DNA from 3 places in the Providencia sp. PROV004 genome. Region 1 is predicted to be linked to each of the others. Evidence: predicted binding sites of a transcription regulator. Region 1 holds the regulator's gene; each other region holds the start of a gene.
The links. Region 1 encodes PurR, which represses purine synthesis genes. Its sites were predicted from a motif close to CANGCAAACGTTTGCNTG; they were not measured.

Region 1 (7,790 bases):
ATATTCTTTTCAAGCTTCAGAAGTAATTGTGACAACTGATAAAGCTCATCTTGGCTAATGTTATTCAATATTTCTAGACGCGTATTATTTATGACTTGATCTACAGTTTTAATAAAAGGTTCAGATTCTTCAGTTAATTTTATTCTTTTAGCTCTCCTATCATTTGTGCAAGTATGCCTAGAAATAAGTTTTTTTTCCTCCAACTGATCTAGAGTTCTTACTAATGAAGGCTGTTCAATACCAATCGCTTTCGCTAACTGTATTTGTGATTGTTCAGGTGGTAGTTGACTTATATTATGTAATGTAACCCAATGTGTCTGTGTGAGTTTAAGAGGCTTCAAACGATAGTCGATTAATGCTCTCCACATGCGAACAACACGTGATAACTCTGTCCCAATTTGTGATTCCAATTTACCCTCCTTTATATAATTATAATGTCTAAAAAACATACCGTCTTCATATTATTTTTTGAATTATATATTAATTTTCTTTTATATTTACAACTTTTTATTTATACATTAGCTATTAAATACCTATTTCTAGTTATAATGACTGGTTTATTATGTGGTATAACTCCCATTAATACTTCGCAAACTCATCCATTATCTCAATCCAGGCTTAATAAGATAACCTATCAATTATCTTATTAATAAGAATAGCCGCACTCTCCTTTTTGATCTATCTATTTTACCTCTTATAGTAGTCATGAATAACAATAAAAAAAACAACGACAAATAAACCTTTAAAAAACAAATGAATATAGTTAATCTTAAAATCATGTTAATTACAGTCATTTTGATTTAACCTATACTAATTTTTAATAAATAAAATTTCATTGAAATATAAACCAAGAAATAAATAGCTTATCATTAATTCCAGTTGAATTAATTCACATTAGGAATAAAACATTTGTTTTATTCCTAATGAAATTTAAGAAGCTGGGGATTAAAAGAGTCGTTGTTGCTTATCGATGATTTTTTCTTGATCTGGTTTTTTATTTAATATTCTTAAATAGCGTTGGCGACATAAACGAAGTACATTTCGTTTTTCAGTATCCGAGAATTTTAGCCAATTAAAGCGTTCATCACGAGTGCGGTAACAACCTCGACAATAACCTTGCTCATTACTTTGACAAATACCACGGCAAGGGCTGGGGATCTCAAAAAATTCAAGTTGTTCGGCCATAAGTTTCCCCTTCAAAAGAAAAAATCACATTAAATCTGTGATATACTCCTAAAAATGAGTATTACCATTATTTGTTCAAAAAACAAACTGTAATCATTGTATTTATTAATTTAAGCACGTTATATTAATAGGTAAATCGATTCAGGCTGATTCTAAGAGGTTTAAAATGCGCTTACTCCATACTATGTTACGTGTTACTGATATGCAGCGTTCTATTGATTTTTACACAAAAGTGTTAGGCATGCGCTTATTAAGAACGAGTGAAAACACAGAGTATAAATACTCTCTCGCGTTTGTTGGTTACAGCGATGAAAGTGAAGGCGCCGTCATAGAGTTGACCTATAACTGGGGTGTTGACCAATACGATATGGGTAATGCATATGGTCATATCGCTCTAGGCGTCGATGATGTTGCAAAAACGTGCGATGATATCCGTAACGCAGGTGGAAACGTCACACGTGAAGCGGGCCCTGTTAAGGGCGGAACCACTGTGATTGCATTTGTGGAAGATCCTGATGGTTATAAAATTGAACTGATCGAAAATAAAAGCGCAAGTAAAGGCTTAGGCCATTAATTCGCGATATGATTTAGAAGTTTAGGTACCTAACTTAGCACCTAAACTTCTATCACCGTTTACCTGCAAATTTTTACTGGTTTTGGCATAATGTCATCCAACTAGAAAACTAAAATCGAAAGTCCTAATGTCTGAAAAAAACAATCCAAACGCCCTAGTGAACCGCTTTAGGGGATACTATCCTGTCGTTATTGATGTTGAAACTGGTGGGTTTAATGCAAAAACTGACGGCCTGTTAGAAATTGCTGCCATCACCTTAAAAATGGATAAAGACGGCTGGCTCTCCATGGATGAAACATTGCATTTTCATGTAGAACCTTTTGAAGGGGCGAATCTTGAACCGTCCGCTCTTGCCTTCACCGGAATTGATCCAACAAACCCTCTACGCGGTGCTGTTAGCGAATATGACGCCCTTCATGCGATATTTAAAGTCATTCGCAAAGGAATGAAAAACACAGATTGTAATCGCGCAATTATTGTCGCTCATAATGCTAATTTTGATCACAGCTTTGTCATGAATGCGGCCGAGCGAGCAGGTTTAAAACGTAATCCTTTCCATCCATTTGCGACCTTCGATACTGCAGCACTGAGTGGCCTTGTATTTGGTCAAACAATTCTGGCAAAAGCTTGTGTTTCTGCGGGTATCCCATTCGATGGTAAACAAGCTCATGGCGCACTGTATGATACGAATCGCACGGCTTTGCTATTTTGTGAAATCGTTAATAAGTGGAAAAAATTGGGTGGTTGGCCAATTATTGAAGACAGTCAATAATCTTTTAGTAAATCACCATGACAGAAAAAACCGTATTTGATGTAAAGCAAAAATGCCTTCGTCAAATACGGTTTTTACGTCTTTTATTTGTGGCTTAATTTAGTCTGCGCTAGCTTCATCTGCTGGACGATATTTATCCGCAGTTTCTTTGATTAGAGACTGGAGCTCACCACGCTGGAACATTTCCATGATGATATCACAGCCACCGACCAGCTCACCATCCACCCATAATTGTGGAAAAGTCGGCCAGTTTGCGTATTTTGGCAATTCAGCGCGAATATCTGGGTTTTGTAAGATATCAACATAAGCAAAACGCTCACCACAAGAAGACAGAGCTTGTACTGCTTGAGCAGAAAAACCACAGCTCGGAAGTTTAGGAGAGCCTTTCATATATAATAAAATTGGGTTTTCTTTAATTTGGCGCTCAATTCTTTCAATAGTTGTCATTTTTAACTTCCTTAAAACAAAGATGCAGGTTTGCAGTCAGCCGGTAACTGAGAGTCTACCGCAACTTAACAGAATACATTGACTGATATAATAAGAAACTGAATTGTTTCATACAATATGCCAGTTTTATAGGGGCATTACTATAGCATTCCAAAAAGCAAAAAGGCATCTTTTCTATCTTCTCTTTACCTAAGTCAAACAAGCAGCTATTTCTAGTTAAAAATGCATATTTGATATATTCAGGTCATCTATTCGGAATATCCATATGATTTCTATGTGTAACTCCCCTATTTATTTGTTAACATTTGAGTAACGCTATTACCTTTACCTTTGTAAGGTTTAACGTGTTATCATTAATATATTAAATATCATATCGCCGATAGGCGAAACTCTAATGATAAGCAGTAACCGACTATTTCGCTCATTTTAAGAGCAAACACCCTAAGTTTTTTGATATAAAAGCAATCAAGGAGTACGAAATGTCATTTGAACTACCCGCTTTACCGTATGCAAAAGATGCTTTAGAACCTTATATCTCAGCTGAAACCTTAGAATATCACTATGGTAAGCACCATAACACGTACGTTGTTAACTTAAATAACCTAATCAAAGGCACTGACTTTGAAGGAAAATCTTTAGAAGAAATTATCAAAACTTCTGAAGCCGGAGTTTTTAACAACGCAGCACAAGTTTGGAATCACACTTTCTATTGGAATTGCTTAGCGCCAAATGCAGGTGGTGAACCAACAGGTAAAGTAGCTGATGCAATCAATAAATCATTCGGTTCTTTCGCTGAATTTAAAGCTCAATTTACTGATGCAGCAACCAAAAATTTTGGTGCAGGTTGGACATGGCTGGTGAAAAAAGCAGATGGTAGCCTTGCTATAGTGAATACATCTAACGCTGCAACACCTATTTCTGGTGATGATAAGCCCGTGTTAACTGTTGATATTTGGGAGCACGCTTACTATATCGATTACCGTAACGCTCGCCCTAAATATTTAGAAAACTTCTGGGCACTGGTTAACTGGAAATTTGTGGAAGAAAATTTAGCATAACAATTTCTGCTTGTTGCTAAGTTTAGATACTGCAAGGGCGAGATATACTCGCCCTTTTAAATTCACCCTACTCAAGGCTGAAATAAAATCAGAAAATATGCGCAGCAAGAAAGATAATTAATGCTAATGAGCCCAGCGCAGCAAGCAATCCATATTTAACATCTGTATCCATGAGTTCCTCTCATTCTAATGTAATTGAATTAATAAATAACCATGAAACAATAAAGGTTATTAAGTATACATATCCAAAAAAGTAAAACTAGTGTCTATATCACATGTTATAACATCAATTATTTCTTTCGTTTTTGCGCTAGATCAGACAAAATCGACAACAAATCGCTAAATTATTGCCAGCAAAGGATCAATGCATCAATATGCAGGTAATTTTTTAACAAGAATTCTTATAGAGACCGGTTATTGGTCAGGAGTTTTTTTCCCCCATGGCAACGATTAAAGATGTGGCGAAGCGCGCTGGCGTATCTACCACAACCGTATCCCATGTTATTAATAAAACGCGCTTTGTAGCTGATGACACTAAGGCTGCGGTTTGGGCTGCAATTAAAGAGCTCAATTATTCGCCAAGTGCGGTTGCCCGTAGTTTAAAAGTTAACCACACAAAGTCGATTGGGTTGTTAGCAACTTCCAGTGAAGCGCCTTACTTCGCTGAGGTGATCGAATCTGTTGAAAATAGCTGTTATGAAAAAGGCTATACGCTGATTCTTTGTAATTCTCATAACAATTTGGGAAAACAAAAAGCGTATTTACAGATGCTAGCACAAAAGCGCGTTGATGGCTTACTTGTGATGTGTTCCGAGTACCCTGATACCTTAATTGGTATGCTAGAAGATTACCGCAATATCCCAATGGTAGTCATGGACTGGGGAACTTCTCGTGGCGATTTTACAGATAGCATTATTGATAACTCGTTCCATGGTGGATACCTAGCAGGTCGCTATTTAATTGACCGTGGGCATCGCGATATTGGAGTGATCCCTGGTTCACTTGAAAGAAATACAGGTATTGGACGTTTAACTGGCTTCAAAAAAGCAATGGAAGAGGCCAAAATTACACTAAAAGAAGAATGGATAGTTCAGGGGGATTTCGAACCTGAGTCTGGCTATAAAGCAATGACGCAAATTTTAAGCCATAAACAGCGCCCTACCGCTGTATTTTGTGGTGGTGATATCATGGCAATGGGAGCAATTTGTGCCGCTGATGAAATGGGATTACGTGTTCCACAAGATATTTCAATCATTGGCTATGATAATGTGCGAAATGCGCGCTATTTTACACCGGCATTGACCACAATCCACCAACCCAAAGAGCGTTTAGGGCAAATGGCCTTCACAATGCTGCTCGATCGTATCGTCAATAAGCGCGAAGATGCTCAAACAATCGAAGTCCACCCTCGCCTTGTAGAACGTCGTTCTGTTGCAGATGGTCCATTTATCGATTACCGCCGATAGTACGAATAACTAGGTTGAAAGCCACTCTGCGTTAAGCGTTTCGTTATCGCCAAGGTAATCTAACAACCAGCTGAGCGCTGGTGATGTATTATTTTCCACCCAAGTTAAACAGCAAGGACTGGGTGGAAAAGGCTGCGCTAATGATAGTTCAACTAATTGGCCGTTTTCACAAAGCGGAGCCGCTCGATGCTCAGGTACCATCCCAACACATAACCCATTAACTAAACAAGCTAAGCCATTTTCCCAGTAAGGCACAACAAGCCGACGCTGGTTATCAAGAGCCCAAGTATCACGTTTGGGTAGGTTACGTGAAGTATCTTCAAGGCACAAACTAGGGTACTCTCTCATTTGATCATCGGTCAGTTTTTCACCTATTCTGGCTAATGGGTGCTCTGGGCTTGCAACACACATCCACGACATAAAACCCATATCACGGAAACTATACCTTTCACCAATTGGAGATGCTCGAGTCGCACCAATCGCAACATCTACACGCCCATCAGCAAGTGCATCCCACACCCCATTAAACACCTCTGGATGAATAAAGAGTTCGATATCAGGAAAATGACGATAAAAATCAAGAATTAGCTGTTCTGTCCGCTGTGGTTTGACAATACAATCAACGGCAATACTAAATTGACCACGCCAACCATTCGCAACTTGCTGACACTGGTGACGAGTATCTGTCATTTTTTTGATAACAGAACGGCTCTCCTTAATAAATATCGCCCCAGCTTCCGTTAGCACAACATCACGATGTCGACGCTCAAACAGAGGAACCGCAAGCCATTCTTCAACTTGCTTAACGGTATAGCTGATTGCAGAAGGTACACGGTGCAATTCTTCAGCAGCACCACTAAAGCTTCCAGTTCGAGCAACTGCATCAATCACTTCGAGTGCATGCGCAGACCACATAACTTCTCCTTTCAAAAATTTTGATAACAAGATCCAAATATTACCGTTTCACAACCTAAAAAAATAGCCTATACAATGGCGTCATCATTAACATTTTTTTAAATATCAGATAAGTAATAATTATGTCGAATACTGTGAAAAAAAACGCCCCTGGATTTATGGTGTACCTTGCAGGACTTAGCATGCTGGGGTTTTTAGCCATTGATATGTATTTACCTGCATTTGGTGCTATGCAAGACACCCTGCATACATCCGAAGGCGCGATCAGTGCTTCTCTCAGTATCTTTTTAGCTGGTTTTGCCTTCGCTCAGCTATTATGGGGGCCATTATCAGACAAACTTGGCCGTAAGCCTGTTCTCATTGTGGGCTTAACTATTTTCATTTTAAGTAGCTTAGCTATTTATTGGGTGGAAACCGCAACACAGCTATTAACACTACGTTTTTTACAGGCGGTTGGAGTCTGCTCCGCGGCTGTTTTGTGGCAAGCACTAGTTATCGACCGCTATGATGAAGCAAATACCCAAAAAGTTTTTGCTTCTATTATGCCGCTAGTCGCGCTATCCCCTGCTTTAGCGCCATTATTAGGTGCATGGGTTCTTGAGCACCAAACATGGGAAGCAATTTTCCTGATCCTAATGGCGGTGGGTATATTACTTTTATTACCAACGCTCTTTTTGAAAAATGTTTCAGTTAAAACAATAACTGATGACAACCAACCACAAGCTAAGATTTCTTTCTCAAATTTGCTCAGTTCCCCTGTTTTCAGCGGCAACGTACTAGTTTATGCATCCTGTAGTGCAGGTTTCTTCGCTTGGCTAACAGGTTCTCCCTTTATTTTACGCAATATGGGCTTCAATCCTGCTGATATTGGTTTGAGTTATATTCCACAAACTCTAGCCTTCATTATTGGTGGATATGGCTGCCGTATTTTATTAGCAAAAATCCGAGCAGAAACAATATTTCCATTGTTACTTCTTGGTTACGCGCTAAGCATGTCCATTTTATTTATCATGGCTATCTATACCACACCATCATTAACCATGATCTTGATTCCATTCTGCTTTATGGCAGCAATGAATGGAGCCTCTTACCCAATTGCAGTATCTAAAGCACTAAATACATTTCCTAGTGCGAGTGGTAAAGCAGCTGCGTTACAAAATGCCTTACAATTAGGGCTATGTTTTTTAGCAAGCCTACTTGTTTCTGCCTTGACCTTCGATCCATTGTTGGCAACAACCGGGGTCATGGCAGTCACAATTATTCCAATGGCCATTGGCTATTTTATGCAACGTTGTGCCAGCAAAAACAATCAAACTCTTAAGCAAGTCGATTACCATGCGAATTCATAAAGTGTAGTTTACTGAATCAACCAT
Region 2 (7,790 bases), 2.1 Mb from region 1:
TTGCTTTACCAGCAAGCCAATTTTACTGATGCCTTTATCGGTACTGACCGTTAAGCTCACCGCCGCTGAGGATTTACCACTTTGACGTACTTCAATAAATGGCCGGCGTACGAGAACTTGGTTGATTGTGCCGCTATCTGCAGTAAATGTCGCTTTACCGCTCCAAATTCCCCACTGTTTTTGTTTAATCAAATCGACATTTTCGATATTGCCGCTTAGAGCGGTCAATTCGAAAGGAAATTGTGCCTGGATATTCATCAAAAGTGATTGAGAAAGGGTGAACTTTTTGATGTTTAAACCAGATAACCACGTTGGGGTTGGTTCTGCGAAGAAGGACAACCAATTTTCAGGTAAGGTATATAAGATACCCGCGAGTTTACCTTCGTCAATGGTTAGTATTTGATCATTACGTTGCCAAGACCCACTGAGATTAAAGACACCTTTATTATAGTAACCCGATAACTTATTGATATTAAGGCTGTCGCCATTGATACTTAGCTCACCAATTAAGGTACTCAGTTGCTGGTCTTTTACGACGAATTGGTCGACATTAAAGCTAATATTGCCTTTGGGATTAGTCCAGCTTCCTCTTAAGAAGCTGAGTTGGTCAATTTCGGTACTTAAGCCAGAAAGTGCCCAATCCCTTCCTTGGATATCAACGTTGGTTAATTCTACCTGTTTGACCTGCAGCGATTTTTCACTCGTTATTGCATCAAATAGTGAATCGAAATCAACATTATTTTCCCAGCCGACTTTATTCATGGTGAGGGAGTCAACCATGATAGAGCCATCGCTAAGTACCTTCCCAGCACCCGCAATATAGCCATTATTTAAGTAGGCACTTGCTTGGCTTATTTCTGTTCCTTGCTGCTGCAATTTACCAGTAATGGCAACATTCTTGAAGGAAAGGCCATTGAATTTTAATTGGTTAGAGGTAAATCGAAAATCACCGTAACCAAAAGGGGATTTTTCGGCTGGTTTCCAAGGGGTAATTCCTCCCGTGAAGCCAGTGACTTGCACAGTATCGTTGTCTTTTTTAAGCGTAATTTGGCTATTTTCAAATTGCAAAATATTTGCAGAAATAGGGAACAGCACCGTATTTGGTAAGACGGTTGTCGATAATGTTCCTTGAGTGATAACTAAACGTTTGATAGCCGTACCGCTAAATAGGTTTCGCCAATTAATATCAATTACGACTTGTCGTGAATCTAAAGAGAGATCGCTGTTTTTAGACGTTAATTTAACATCTTGGAAAATGAATTCACCGGGGTTAGAAAACTCATGTCCCATAATTCCTACATCAATATCGTAGTCGGTAAATTTACTTAAAAATTGACTGGAGTAGGATGCACCCCAACGGGTTTGTAGCCCGATATAAGTAAAAATAAACAATAGCAGCAGTAACAAAAGTGCATAGGTAGTAAATTTGATTAACCATTTCACAGTTTACTGCTCCTTTGGTTTGTGGACGAATAGACACAAAAAGAAACCGTCTAATATAGCGACAATTTAAGGATAGCATACAGAAAAACCGCCAGAATGTTCAACACTGGCGGCTAGAATGAAAGATTATTTTTCGAGAGGGAAGACTAAATTCAGAACAATTGCAGTTAAACCACCCGCAGCAATCCCCGAAGAAAATAATGTTTTTAGCCAGTCAGGTGCGAATTGTAAAATCAAAGGTTGTTGTGAAACGCCCATACCCACTGCGAGAGAAAGGGCGATAATCATAATTGCACGGCGATTGAGTGGCTCGCGAGAGACTATCCTTACACCTGAAGCGGCGATGGTACCAAACATCACAATGGTTGCTCCGCCCAGCACAGGTTCGGGAATTTGCTGCACGAAGCCTGCAACGGCAGGGAACAACCCTAATAACACCAACATTAAAGCGACAATGTAGCCGACATAGCGGCTTGCCACCCCAGTTAATTGGATAACACCGTTGTTCTGCCCAAAGCAAGAGTTAGGGAAAGTATTAAATACCGCAGAAACCATTGAATTCAAACCATTGGCGAGTACGCCACCTTTAATTCGTTTCATGTATAAAGGGCCACGAACAGGTTGTTCTGATACGTCAGAAGTGGCGGTAATATCACCTATCGTTTCTAAGGAAGTCACCATAAAAATAAGAATTAATGGGATCAACAGGTTCCAGTCGAATGATAAGCCATAATAAAAAGGCTCAGGGACAGTAATAATTGGCTGATTGGCTTCCACGGGTTGCGCATTTGGCAACATATCCATCCACCAAGCGGCAAGGTAGCCAACCGCCATCGCGATGACGAGAGAAGCAACGCGCAAGTAAGGGTTTTTCTGGCGATTCAAGAGGATAATAACGGCTAATACAATCCCCGCTAAAATCAAGTAATCAGGGGAACCAAAAGTATTGTCACTAATAGCACCATAGCCACCACCAATGGACGTTAATCCCACTTGAATTAAGGACAATCCAATAATCATCACGACCACGCCAGAGACCAATGGTGTGATAACGCGACGTGCTAAATGTAAGAAGCGTGAAAGAATGACTTCAGTGAGTGCGGCGACGAGTAAAGTACCAAACAAAGCTGCCATCATGGATGGGATATCAGCACCACCTTGCTTGAGTGCAACACCTCCCATAATTAAAGGTGCAACAAAGTTAAAACTGGTTCCTTGAATCGAAAGCAGGCCTGAGCCAATAGGGCCCCACGCGCGAATTTGAATTAAAGAGGCAATACCGGAGGCAAATAAAGACATACTGATGATGCGCTGAGTGTCGTGGGCTGGTAGCCCCAAAGCTTGGCAAATCAGCATTGCAGGGGTAATAACTGCGACAAACATCGCAAGAAGGTGTTGCCCGGCAGCAAACAAGGCTTGCGGCAGCGGTGGGCGGTCTTCTAATTTGTAGATGAGTTCGCTTTGCGTTTGTGTGGTCGCTTCAGTAGTTTGTTTTTCAGACGTCGCAGTATTCATTGCCTTCATTTCTCGCCAACAAAAAACGCATTGTAATGCGAGGAATTTAAAAAGCAATCGTTTGCGCGTAAAAAATATTGATCAATGTTAAATAAGGCTGTCACATTTTTATATCTTTTAACTTGTATTTATAACAGTTTTTTTTTCTAATCCTATAACCTGCTTTTGGCGTTTTAAGGAAGAAATTAACGTCTTACTAGTTTTTGATAATTTTAACAACAGACGAGGTACGTGAATGTATCATCTCGATGTCTACGGTACACTGGTAGCAGCTACCTTAGTATTATTGCTTGGGCGTAAACTGGTCAAATCAGTCCCTTTTCTTGAAAAATATACAATCCCTGAACCCGTTGCGGGTGGGTTGTTAGTTGCTTTTAGTCTTTTATTGCTTAAACAATTATTTGACTGGAGCCTTTCTTTTGACTTATCACTGCAAGAACCTATGATGCTGGCATTTTTTGCCACAATTGGTCTTAATGCCAACCTTGCAAGCTTGAAGGCTGGCGGTAAGGCATTGTTTATCTTCATTTTTGTAGTTGTCGGTTTATTACTTGTCCAAAATACAGTAGGGATTGCTCTTGCTGAATTATTGGGATTAGACCCTCTCATGGGGCTGTTAGCTGGCTCAATTACCTTATCCGGTGGTCATGGAACTGGTGCGGCATGGGGGAAAATTTTCACTGAAAATTATGGTTTCCAAAGTGCAACAGAAGTTGCAATGGCTTGTGCTACATTTGGGTTAGTTCTTGGTGGTTTAATCGGTGGACCTGTTGCACGTTTTCTAACGCGTAATATCCCAACGCCTGGAACGGCTGAAGATGATAAAGACGTTCCAACTGCATTTGAAAAGCCACAATCCGGCCGCATGATCACTTCAATGGTTTTAATTGAAACTATTGCATTGATCGCTATTTGCCTATTGGTGGGGAGCTTTATTGCAGGTCAGCTCGCTGACACGGTGTTCGCGTTACCTAAATTTGTGTGTGTATTATTTGTTGGGGTGATTTTAAGTAACAGCCTTTCTATCCTTGGCTTCTATCGCGTGTTTGACCGCGCAGTTTCTGTTATGGGGAACGTCAGCCTATCGTTATTCTTAGCGATGGCTTTGATGAGCTTGAAGTTATGGGAATTGGCGTCATTAGCAATTCCAATGATTGTCATTCTTGCAGTACAAGCCTGTGTGATGGCGGGATACGCTATTTTTGTCACTTTCCGTGTGATGGGCAAGAACTATGATGCTGCTATTTTAGCCGCTGGTCACTGTGGCTTTGGTCTTGGGGCTACACCAACAGCAATTGCGAATATGCAAGCAGTAACGGATAGGTTGGGTCCATCCCATCTTGCGTTCCTTGTGGTACCAATGGTTGGGGCTTTCTTTATTGATATTGTTAATGCGATAGTCATTAAATTGTATTTAATGTTGCCAATATTCCCAACGATTGCTGGGTAGTTTTTATTTAATAATAAATCAAGTAAAGCAGGTATTGCCGTGAAAATATTCACGGCAATTTTCATTTTAAGGAACGGATAAAAAGAAGATATAAGATTTAAGCGTGACTGTATTGTTCTCGCTCAGGTAACCAACGCTCAATAAGCTGTTGCGCATTCTCGGGGTAATTTTGTTGAATATGGCGTGCAAGGCGTTGCACTTCTGGCAACATATATTGGTCACGTAATAAATCAGCAACTTTAAATTCTGCATTTCCTGTTTGCCTAGTACCCAATAATTCCCCAGGCCCACGAATTTCGAGATCTTTTTGTGCGATAACAAAGCCGTCATTGCTGTCTCGCAACACTTGTAGTCTTTGTTTCGCGGTATGGGTTAGCGGGGTTTTGTACAGTAATACGCAGTGAGATGCGATAGCTCCTCGGCCGACTCGCCCTCTTAGTTGGTGCAACTGAGCTAAGCCAAGGCGCTCAGGGTTATCTATAATCATTAAACTTGCATTAGGGACATCAACGCCGACTTCAATGACCGTTGTAGCGACAAGCAGCTGAATTTCATTTCTTTTAAAGGCTGCCATAATACTTTGTTTTTCAGCAGGTTTCATCCGACCATGAACTAACCCTACTTTCAATTCAGGTAATGCCAGTGTGAGCTCTTCGCAGGTCACTTGAGCCGCTTGTGCTTCTAATAATTCCGAGTCTTCAATGAGCGTACAGACCCAATAGGCTTGGCGGCCTTCTTCAATACAGGCTTGACGAACGCGTTCAATAATATCGTTACGGCGAGTGTCTGGTATGGCGACAGTGGTGACAGGCGTTCGACCTGGAGGAAGTTCATCGATAACGGAGGTATCTAGGTCTGCATAAGCTGTCATCGCCAATGTACGTGGGATTGGCGTAGCGGTCATGATCAATTGATGAGGGTGATACCCTTGTTGTTCACCTTTTTCACGCAGAGCGAGCCTCTGATGAACGCCAAAGCGATGTTGCTCATCAATTATAACAAGCCCCAGAGCTTTAAAGCTCACTTGCTCTTGGAAAATAGCGTGTGTTCCCACTATCATCGCAACTTCTCCATTTGCGATAGCATCTTGCTGTGCCTGACGTGCCTTACCCTTTTGTTTACCTGCGAGCCAACCGACTTTAATGTCTAAAGGTTCTAACCATTGTTTGAACGTATTGGCATGTTGCTCTGCAAGAATTTCGGTAGGAGCCATCAAAGCCACTTGTTTGCCATTCTCGATGGCACAAACGGCTGCTAAGGCTGCAACGAGAGTTTTCCCTGATCCCACATCCCCTTGAATCAAGCGCATCATAGGGGCGTCTTTAGCGAGGTCTGCTTCAATTTCGCCAACAACACGGTTTTGTGCATTTGTTGGTGAAAACGGTAATTGCGCGAGTAACTGAGATTTTAACTGACCACTTGTCACTAAAGGTTCAGCATATAGGCGTTCGTTGCCTGCACGGATGGCTAGCATGCTGAGATGGTGAGCGAGTAGCTCTTCGAGGATTAACCGTTTTTGAGCTGGGTGGTGTCCTTTTTCAAGTTCACTCAAAGCAACATTCGGGGGAGGGTTGTGTAATAAGCGAATGGCATCTGGTAAGCTTATCATGCCCCGGCTAAGTTCTTCCGGTAATAACTCCTTTATGTTCCCACTATCGAGTAATCCTAGCGCTTGCTCCATGACTTTACGTAAAGTCACTTGGCGAACACCTTCAGTGGTTGGATAAACGGGTGTTAAGTTCTCTTGCAAGCTGATATTGCTAGTATCTTGCGAAACTTTATATTCAGGGTGAATTATTTCTGGCCCTGTATTTCCTCTGCGAACCTCCCCATAGGCAGTGACCTGTTTTCCTTCCGCTAAGTTATTTTTCATTGCCGCTGAAAAATTAAAAAAACGTAAAGTGAGGTTGCCTGTGCCATCGGAAATTAAGCAGGTCATCATTCTTTTGCGGCCAAATACGACTTTAGTTTGCAGTATTTCACCAGTAATCGTTGCAGTCGTGCCGGGTAGGAGATCTTTTATTTGATATAGACGGGTGTGGTCTTCATAGCGCAAAGGAAAATGGAGAAGAAGGTCTTGAACGGTGTTCAAACCGATTTTACGCATTTTTTCTGACTGGCTTGCTCCAATTCCGTGCAATGAAGTCAGTGAAATGGTATCAAGTAGCCCATTATTCATATTATTTCCTTTTATTTAACCAAACTGCTGTCTTTTCATTTTTTCGGTTAATTGCATTTGCGCCCACCACGTGTCATCAGCTTCAATTTGCCCTTGGTTATTGATAAATGGGCGAGGAAGTCCCTTACGTTTAGCAACTTCAGCCAGTACAGGATAACCGCCTTCAAATAACCAGGTTTGTTGCTCATCAGGTGAGAGTAGACAATGTTCACGCTCGTACATACCCGCTTGCTGCCGTTGCCTTTGGGCTTCATATAAAATCAACGCAGAAGCGACGGAAACATTCAAAGATTGCACCATGCCAGCCATTGGAATGATAATGTGTTTATCAGCCAATGCGAGGGCTTGTTGTGAAATCCCGGTTTTCTCTTGTCCCATCATAATACAAGTTGGCAAAGTATAATCAATTTCACGAAAATCAACGGCATGTTCCGACAAGTTAGTTGCCAAAACCTGCATGTTTTGTGATTTTATTTGGGAAATTGCTTCTTCGGTGGATGTGTGTGAAATAATTTTAACCCAGCTATTACTCCCTGCAGCAGAAGAAACGGACAGTTTGACTTGTTGGTCAGGCCAAATAGCATGAATTTGATGGATCCCTACGGCATCGGCACTGCGTACAATGGCAGAAACATTATGCGGTTTATGAATTTCTTCGAGGCAGAGAGTTAGGTCGGGCTGCCGCATCGCCATCATTTGGCAAATGCGGCGATAGCGGCGTTCATTCATAGTTATTAATTAGGTATGGTCGTTAATTACGGTTTCGGCTAACACGTAGAACGTCAGGCATAATACGGATTTTCCGCATTACGTTTGCCAATTGAACACGGTTTTTAGTCGTAAGGCGAATAAAGGCACAATATACACGGCCATCTTTTTCTTCTGTATTCATACTCTGAATACTTGAATTGGCATCATTAATAGCGGCAGTTAAATTCGCTAAAGCACCTTGATGGTTAATCATATCGACTTTAATTTCAGCAATGAAATCAGTATCTGTGTCGTTATCCCACTCTACGGCCATAAATTTATCGGGTTCTTTTTGGTAACCACGGATGTTACGGCAAGACTCATGATGGATAACCAGACCTTTTCCAGGGCTAATATGCGCAACAATTGGGTCACCGGGAATTGGACGGCAACATTTTGCGAAAGTAATAAGAACGCCATCAGCCCCTTTAATGGATAGTTTATTGCGGCTTT
Region 3 (7,790 bases), 1.6 Mb from region 1:
TTAAATTTATCAGAGAGGTAGGTATATTTTTTATACTTTTCATGCATATTTAAAAATAATTCTGTTGCGTTACTGATGGAGTTTAAAATTTCAATGTCCTTGAAAGGCAAAGGGAAAAAATCAAAAGCTCCGGCTTTAAAACTCTCACGGCACAAACTGATAGAAGGCTCTTCAGCAAGCACAATGAATGGAACAATACCAAATGAATTATTTATATTGTTTAATCTACTAATACGATTTTCATCATTGTTTAAGAATAATAAAATACATTCTTTTACATTACCCTCATTAGGGTAAGTATAATTACTCATAAACACTTCTTCGTTATTATAAAATCTAAAGATAAAACCAAAAGATTCCATCATTAGTTTCAGTTTATTCTTAAAGACATTATCACTTTCTACGATTACGTGAATGGTGTTATTCATCACCATACTCCTGTTGAACTGATTTGATATTCATACCAATCTGATTAAATACGTAGATAAATAAAGTGAAATTAAAATTTCACAATAATATTTTCTACTGATCGTTGTTCTTTTTATTAGTGTATTACTGACCTTAATTTATATTAAAAACATCATCTAGTTAAATTTAATATAAAAATAGAAACAATAGTTAAAGTTTGTGTCATTGGGTAATATTCGATTAATGACGTGTAACATATTATGTGAATTTACTTATTAAATGTGTTTTTTAACATAAAGTAATAGACAGAAATATTGTTAAAGCTAATCAATAATATCTTAAATCATTAGTCATAAAAAGTCTTAGATGTACACTTTATGCTGTTTTCTTAGGTGATAGTACTTAATCTGTGAATTGACGAAGATTAAGTGCTTTTTATATCTGACATGTTAAAATTTACTCTAATCTAGTTTTGATGAGTGAATATACTTAATGGCTTCTTTAAAAGACGTAGCTCGACTTGCAAATGTTTCATTGATGACAGTATCACGGGCAATTAATAACCCTGAATTACTCAAGCCTGAAACCTTAAAACAGGTCCAACAAGCTATTGAGTCACTCAATTATGTCCCTGATTTTTCTGCTCGTAAGATTAGAGGAAAAGGTTCTAGGGTTTCGACAGTTGGCGTTTTGGCCCTTGATACAGCGACAACTCCGTTTTCTGTGGAAATCATTCTTTCAATAGAGCAAACCGCGAGGCAATTCGGCTGGAGTAGCTTTGTTGTTAATATTACCTCCAGTGAAGATAGTGAAAGAGCTGTCCGGCAATTATTATCCCAGCGACCAGATGGTATTATTTATACTACGATGGGCCTTCGAGAAGTGACTATTCCTGAAGGATTACATAATAATCGTTTGGTTCTTGCCAATTGCATAGATAAAAAAGGGCAGTTTCCAGCCTATGTACCAGATGATTTTAATGGTCAATTGAATGCAGTTAATCGCTTAATAGAGAAAGGGTATCGGAATCCTCTTTGTCTTTATATCCCGCAAGAAACACTTGCTGGAAAAACGCGCCGTGAAGCGGTGGAATCTGCGTGGGCAACGGCTAATTTACCTCTAGAATCGCTTCAGCAATACCATTTAGAGTTAGGTGATGAACACTATTTAGATGTTATAGCTTTAATTAATAGTCACTTTAAGAATAAAAAACCGGATTTTGATGTCATTATTTGTGGAAATGACCGTATTGCATTTTTAGCTTACCAAGTACTACTTAGCCGTGGTTTACGTATCCCACAAGATATCGCAGTACTTGGCTACGATAATATGATAGGTGTTGGAGAACTATTTTATCCACCATTAAGTACGGTTGTGTTACCGCACTATCAGTTAGGTCAACAAGCCGCTTTGCACATCATAGAAGAACGGCAGCAAAATAGTGTTGAATATGTTGCTTGCGACTTGTTAGAACGTAATTCTTTTTAGTTTCGCCGAGAAGGCAAATCGAATAGACAGTTATTCAATCGCTTTCTTGAGTTCCCAATAAATCGCTTTTTCTAGCTTAGCCTGGTGATTTATTGCAAATAATCTTAAATCTCGTTCACTTTGGTGTGGGTAGATACGGCAACTAAAATTGAGTTCACCATCATTAATAAATACTTCCAAGCTAGAGTGGTCGATAAAAGCATTTATTTTAAGTTGATGACCTTGCGGTATCGGAGCACAACGATTATCACTAATGGTATATTCAGGGTAATGACGCATTAAGGTTAATTGCTGACTTTGGTTATCAACATAGAACTGCACGCCGTATCCAATCCAAAAGCCAAATTTTTCAGCTGGGCTTTGCTGTAAATCCCAAATAAGTTCTATTTCACAACTTGTCGCATTTTCATTTAATACTATGGTGCTGTTTTTGGCTAACATTGTTGCGGGAAAATGGCTTGCAGACTGGCGTAATGATTTCAATTCCTCTATAGGTTTAGAGATAATTTTACCTTGCTCATTCAGTGTTAGCTCTCTAGGTAAAGTAAAGCACCCTGACCACCCATGTTTTTGTGTGGGCATATGATTTTCCCACATATCCATCCAAGCGATAGCAATACGACGGCCATCTTTAGCTAAAAAGGTTTGAGGTGCGTAAAAGTCTTGGCCAAAATCAAGCTCAGTAAATGAATGTGAAATTTGATAAGGTAAATTAGGTGACCAATTACCAACCAAATAGCCATTTTGAAATAAATTTCGATATTGATAATTTTTTGCTTTTTTTCCTTGAGGAGAAAAAAGGGCAATAAATTTTTCGCCTAATGGAAAGAAATCAGGACACTCCCACATATAAACATTATTGTCGTCAGTTTTTGCTAGGATTTGATAGTTTTGATCCCAATTTAATAAGTCAGTAGAGTTAAATAAGAGGATTTGCCCTTGATCTTGAGAGTCTCTTGCACCAACCACCATCCACCATTTACCATCTTGTTGCCAAACTTTAGGATCTCTAAAGTGCATATAGCCATCAGGGGAAGGGAGTACAACACCTTTCTTTTCGAAATGAATACCATCTTCACTGATTGCAACACACTGTGATTGGATGATTTGGCTGTCATCACCTGGATTTGCTAACCAGATATGGCCTGTGTAAAACAAATACAATTTGTTATCGTAACTAATTGCGGAGCCTGAGAAACAACCATCTCGGTCATAATCTTCACTTGGTGCTAACGCAATGGGTTGGTGTTGCCAATGGACCATATCAGTGCTTGTTGCATGACCCCAATGCATGGGACCCCAAATCGCACTAAATGGATGATGTTGATAAAAAGCGTGGTATTGTCCTTGGTGATAGATCAAACCATTAGGGTCATTCATCCAGCCTACATAAGGGGCAAGGTGGTATTGTGGGTAGAACTGCAAGTTCATGTTTTCTCTTGCTGTTTTGATGGTTTCGTTGGCTAATTCAAGTTGTTTTTTCATTATGGCTTCCTGAACATTTTTCGATCGCGATAACAAAATGGGCACATGAAATTCAATAATAGGTGCGTTTATTTGCTGGCTTCTTTATACTTAATGTTAACGTTAACAGTTTGCGTTTACTAGTTTTATTTTCATGAGTTGGTAATGTGTTATTTATGAATAAGAATAAAGGTTAAAAATATAAAACTCGCAAAGGAGATATAATGAAAGTTTGGGCATTAGGGGATGCAGTTATTGATTTAATTCCTCTTCAAAACATGCAATATGAAGCTTGTGCTGGTGGTGCGCCTGTAAATGTCGCCGCTGGGGTTGCACGCTTAGGGCAAAATAGTGGTTTTATTGGACGAGTCGGTGAAGAAGCTTTCGGGCATTTCATGCAAAAAACCTTATTTGATATAGGGGTTGATACGAGTGCGATGGAATTTGATGAAAAGTATAAAACAAGTACTGTTCTCGTCTCGTTGCATGAAAACGGAGAACGTGAATTTTCTTTTTTAGTTTCTCCTTCGGCTGACCAATTTTTAACGACAAATAACTTACCGCAATTTGGTCATGATATTTTGCATTTTTGCTCATTAGCTCTAGTGCATCACCAATGTAGAGCGTCTCTATCAACAGCTATCGAACAACTAAAACTCGCTGGTGGGTTACTGAGTTTTGATATTAATATTCGTCCACAAATGTGGTCTGATCCCGATGAAATGCACCAAGTTGTTGATAATTTTGCAAAACGAGCGGATATTTTAAAACTTTCTGATGATGAGCTGCTGTGGTTAACGCAAGAAAGTCGTTTTGAAAATGCAATCGCCAAATTGCAAGGCTATCCTGCCCAATTAAAAATTGTTACTCAAGGGGCTAAAGGTTGTCAGGTGTTCACTTCTTTGGTTCAAATGGCCGTAAGTGCTTATTTAGTAGAAAGTATTGATACCACAGGGGCTGGCGATGCATTTATGGCGGGGTTGTTGGCGGCCATTTCACAATATGGGCTAGTCAATGAAAAAGAGGGGCTGATGAAGGTCATTTCGCAAGCTACTGCTTGTGGTGCATTGGCGACAACCAAAAAAGGTGCTATTGCCGCAGCGCCGACACAAGAGGAATTATATGCATTTATGCAGCAGCAACCACCATTACATCAGCGTGATGTTTTTTGATGAATATATATGCAGCGAGTAAATAAAAGGTAGCGATATAGTTACCTTTTATTTTAAGAATACTTGATATAATTCAACCTATATTATGATGTTGATAAGTTTTATTTTTTGCATTTTGGCGTATGATAAGTAGCTAATATTATTTAATCAGATTTATTGTGGATAAATTATGTTGCTTCGCTCGGGAGTAGCTCTTGCTATTTTTTCCTATATCTTATGGGGAATCACACCATTATTTTATCGTTTACTTCCCGGAGCGGAACCTTTAGAGCTACTTGCAGAACGTCTTATTTGGTCTGTGCCTATACTTTTTTTTGTTCGCTTAATTATTAAAAATAAATCTTTATGGCGCGAGGTATGGTCTGATAAACGGTCGATAATTTTGTGTTTATTTAGTTCGTCGGTTATGGCGATATCTTGGACAACATTTACCTACGCATTAACTCACGGACAGGTGTTAGCCGCGAGTCTTGGATATTTTATTAACCCATTATTCTCTATTCTACTTGGTGTTTTGTTTCTTCGCGAACGGCTTGTTTTTGCAGAAAAAATGGCTGTTATTTTTATTTGTGCGGGGGTTGGTTACCAAATTTGGCAGTATGGTGAATTACCTATTTTAGCGTTAGTTATGGGGAGTGCTTTTGCGGTATATGGATTAATCCGTAAATTTATTCGATTTGATGTGATTACGTCTTTATTTCTAGAAGCGCTTTGGTTGCTGCCCATTGCAATAGCGATCTCTTGGTGGTTAGCTTCTAATGGTTTAAGCGCTGTGGCGCAAGGGGATTGGCAAATTAAAGTTCTTTATATGTTAGCGGCTCCAGTCACGATCATTCCTTTGCTCTTTTTTACTGCGGCAATTAAACGAACGTCATTAACGGTAATAGGTTTAGCACAATATATAGAACCAACAATTCAATTCTTATTAGCCGTATTTTTATTTAATGAGCTATTTGATTGGGTCAAAGGCATTAGTTTCTCACTTATTTGGATTGGTTTAATATTTTGTGTGTTAGCAATCTTACGCAAACAGTATATTAAATTTTCTCATAAAGAACCTTTTATTACTGGGCGTGACAAAACACCATTAGATTAAATAGTTAACCATCATTATCAATAGTTTATAAGATTATTGTCTTATGGAATTTTTTCCTCGATAGCAAAAGCAAACGGTTGCGTATATAATTGGCAGTAACTTTTTTGTCGGTAAGGTTATCAATCATGAATCAATTAGGTACTGCGCTGTGTAAATCTGCAACAAAAGTCATGTTGTTAGGTGCTGGAGAGTTAGGCAAGGAAGTTGCGATTGAATGTCAACGGTTGGGCATCGAAGTCATTGCGGTTGATCGCTATGATAATGCGCCAGCGATGCATATTGCACACCGTAGCTATACAATAAACATGCTTGATGGCGAAGCGCTGAAGCAAATAGTTTCAATTGAAAAACCCGATATTATTGTGCCTGAAATTGAAGCGATTGCGACACAGGTATTAATGGAACTGGAACAACAAGGACAAAAAGTGGTTCCGTCTGCGAAAGCGATTGTTCTTACTATGGATAGAGAAGGGATCCGCCGCTTAGCCGCAGAAGAGTTGAAATTACCAACATCAGAGTATCAATTTGTAGACAGTAAACTCGATTTTATCGCAGCAGCAGAAAAAATCGGCTTTCCTTGTATTGTTAAGCCAGTGATGAGTTCGTCAGGGAAGGGGCAAAGTGTGATCCATTCTCGAGACGAATTAAATCAAGCTTGGGATTACTCACAGGAAGGTGGTCGAGCAGGTCAAGGCCGTGTAATTGTTGAAAAAATGGTTAATTTTGATTTTGAAATTACATTATTAACGGTCAGTGCCGTGGATGGGATTCACTTTTGTGCGCCAGTAGGGCATCGACAAGAAAAAGGGGATTATCGTGAGTCTTGGCAGCCACAGTACATGAGTGAGGTGGCGTTGAAAAAAGCGCAGGATGTTGCTGAGAAAATTGTTACCTCTCTGGGGGGCTACGGAATATTTGGTGTTGAATTATTTGTGTGCGGTGACGATATTATTTTTAATGAAGTTTCGCCTCGTCCCCATGATACAGGCATGGTGACGCTGATTTCACAAAATTTATCTGAGTTTGCTTTACATGTTCGTGCATTTCTTGGCTTCCCAATCGGTGTGATCCGCCAATATGGACCAAGTGCATCCGCGGTTATTTTACCTAGTTTACAAAGCCAAAATGTGATTTTTTCAAATATTGGTGCAGCATTGGGATCGGATACTCAATTACGGTTATTTGGTAAACCTGAAATTGCAGGAACTCGCCGGTTAGGTGTTGCTTTGGCAATTGCAGATTCGATTGAAAGTGCATTAGAGCTGGCGCAAAAAACCGCTAATACAGTGTGTGTTTCTGGTTGATTTTAATGAAGTTAGTGCTGAACATTTTTGTTTCGTTACTGCTTTTTATATTATCCCAAATAATTGAGGTTGCATCTGGCTTGGCTAATGGGGTTTGATTGGCACTAATAACGGGGATTCCACCTAATAATTGAATGCCAATAGCCCCGTTAAAGTGCTCGTCATTAAAGAAATTATTATTAATCGCTAATCCAGCCAGATTGATAGAGTAAGGTAGCTTATTGACTAACTTAACCCCATTAGCATTTTGAGTTACGTAAATATTTTTAAATGCATCTTCTTGGGGCTGAATTCTTACTAATTTGAATCTTAAGGTTATTCTTGTACAAGATTTTATTTACCCTTATTCCTAGTTTCATTGAAAGAGATATCCGCTATCTTTAATAAGCGAGTATTTATTGGAGTAAGATTGATGCGCTCCACTTCTTACTATAATCCGGCGTAAAAGTAGAATAAGGAAAGTGATGATGGTTCGTTATGTCGCTGGCTTAATGTCATTAGGATTAATGTCTTTTTTATCAACAGCACAAAATCTTGAACAACAATTTAGCTTATGGGTGGCGAATGAAAAAGATAAAATCGAGTGTTTTGAACCGCAATCATCATTTAAGTATTGCTTAGGTGAACGACCAAATAGCGGTTTGGCTGTTTTTGACCAGAAAGGGCAAGAAGTTTACCAGCTTTATTATTTTGACAACTGGCCAGATGAAGCACAGGACGGGGTATACCGAATTCGTAAAGAAAATAAAATTGGTTTTGCAGATGCGATATCAGGGGAAGTCGTGATTGATGCAATTTATGATTGCGCATATCCCTTTAAAGCAGGGAAAGCGAAAGTCGGTATCGGATGTGAAACAC

Region 2: the regulator PurR is predicted to act here: its motif matches at 3,009-3,026, upstream of gltS (sodium/glutamate symporter).
Region 3: the regulator PurR is predicted to act here: its motif matches at 5,695-5,712, upstream of purT (formate-dependent phosphoribosylglycinamide formyltransferase).

Annotation. Positions count from the first base shown of each region.
Region 1 is NZ_CP042859.1:2,760,196-2,767,985, forward strand. Features, by position in the region: gene slyA (transcriptional regulator SlyA) at 1-410, opposite strand, end outside; gene FVA69_RS12420 (DUF1289 domain-containing protein) at 946-1,185, opposite strand; gene gloA (lactoylglutathione lyase) at 1,352-1,759, shown strand; gene rnt (ribonuclease T) at 1,887-2,531, shown strand; gene FVA69_RS12435 (Grx4 family monothiol glutaredoxin) at 2,631-2,978, opposite strand; gene sodB (superoxide dismutase [Fe]) at 3,458-4,036, shown strand; gene purR (HTH-type transcriptional repressor PurR) at 4,477-5,502, shown strand; gene punR (DNA-binding transcriptional activator PunR) at 5,512-6,417, opposite strand; gene punC (purine nucleoside transporter PunC) at 6,540-7,766, shown strand.
Region 2 is NZ_CP042859.1:283,811-291,600, forward strand. Features, by position in the region: gene FVA69_RS01270 (AsmA family protein) at 1-1,443, opposite strand, end outside; gene FVA69_RS01275 (uracil-xanthine permease family protein) at 1,570-2,958, opposite strand; gene gltS (sodium/glutamate symporter) at 3,194-4,408, shown strand; gene recG (ATP-dependent DNA helicase RecG) at 4,506-6,587, opposite strand; gene trmH (tRNA (guanosine(18)-2'-O)-methyltransferase TrmH) at 6,603-7,316, opposite strand; gene spoT (bifunctional GTP diphosphokinase/guanosine-3',5'-bis pyrophosphate 3'-pyrophosphohydrolase) at 7,339-7,790, opposite strand, start outside.
Region 3 is NZ_CP042859.1:1,163,336-1,171,125, forward strand. Features, by position in the region: gene FVA69_RS05130 (response regulator transcription factor) at 1-428, opposite strand, end outside; gene FVA69_RS05135 (LacI family DNA-binding transcriptional regulator) at 901-1,896, shown strand; gene FVA69_RS05140 (glycoside hydrolase family 32 protein) at 1,927-3,381, opposite strand; gene FVA69_RS05145 (aminoimidazole riboside kinase) at 3,585-4,532, shown strand; gene rarD (EamA family transporter RarD) at 4,702-5,628, shown strand; gene purT (formate-dependent phosphoribosylglycinamide formyltransferase) at 5,754-6,932, shown strand; gene FVA69_RS05160 (WG repeat-containing protein) at 7,397-7,790, shown strand, end outside.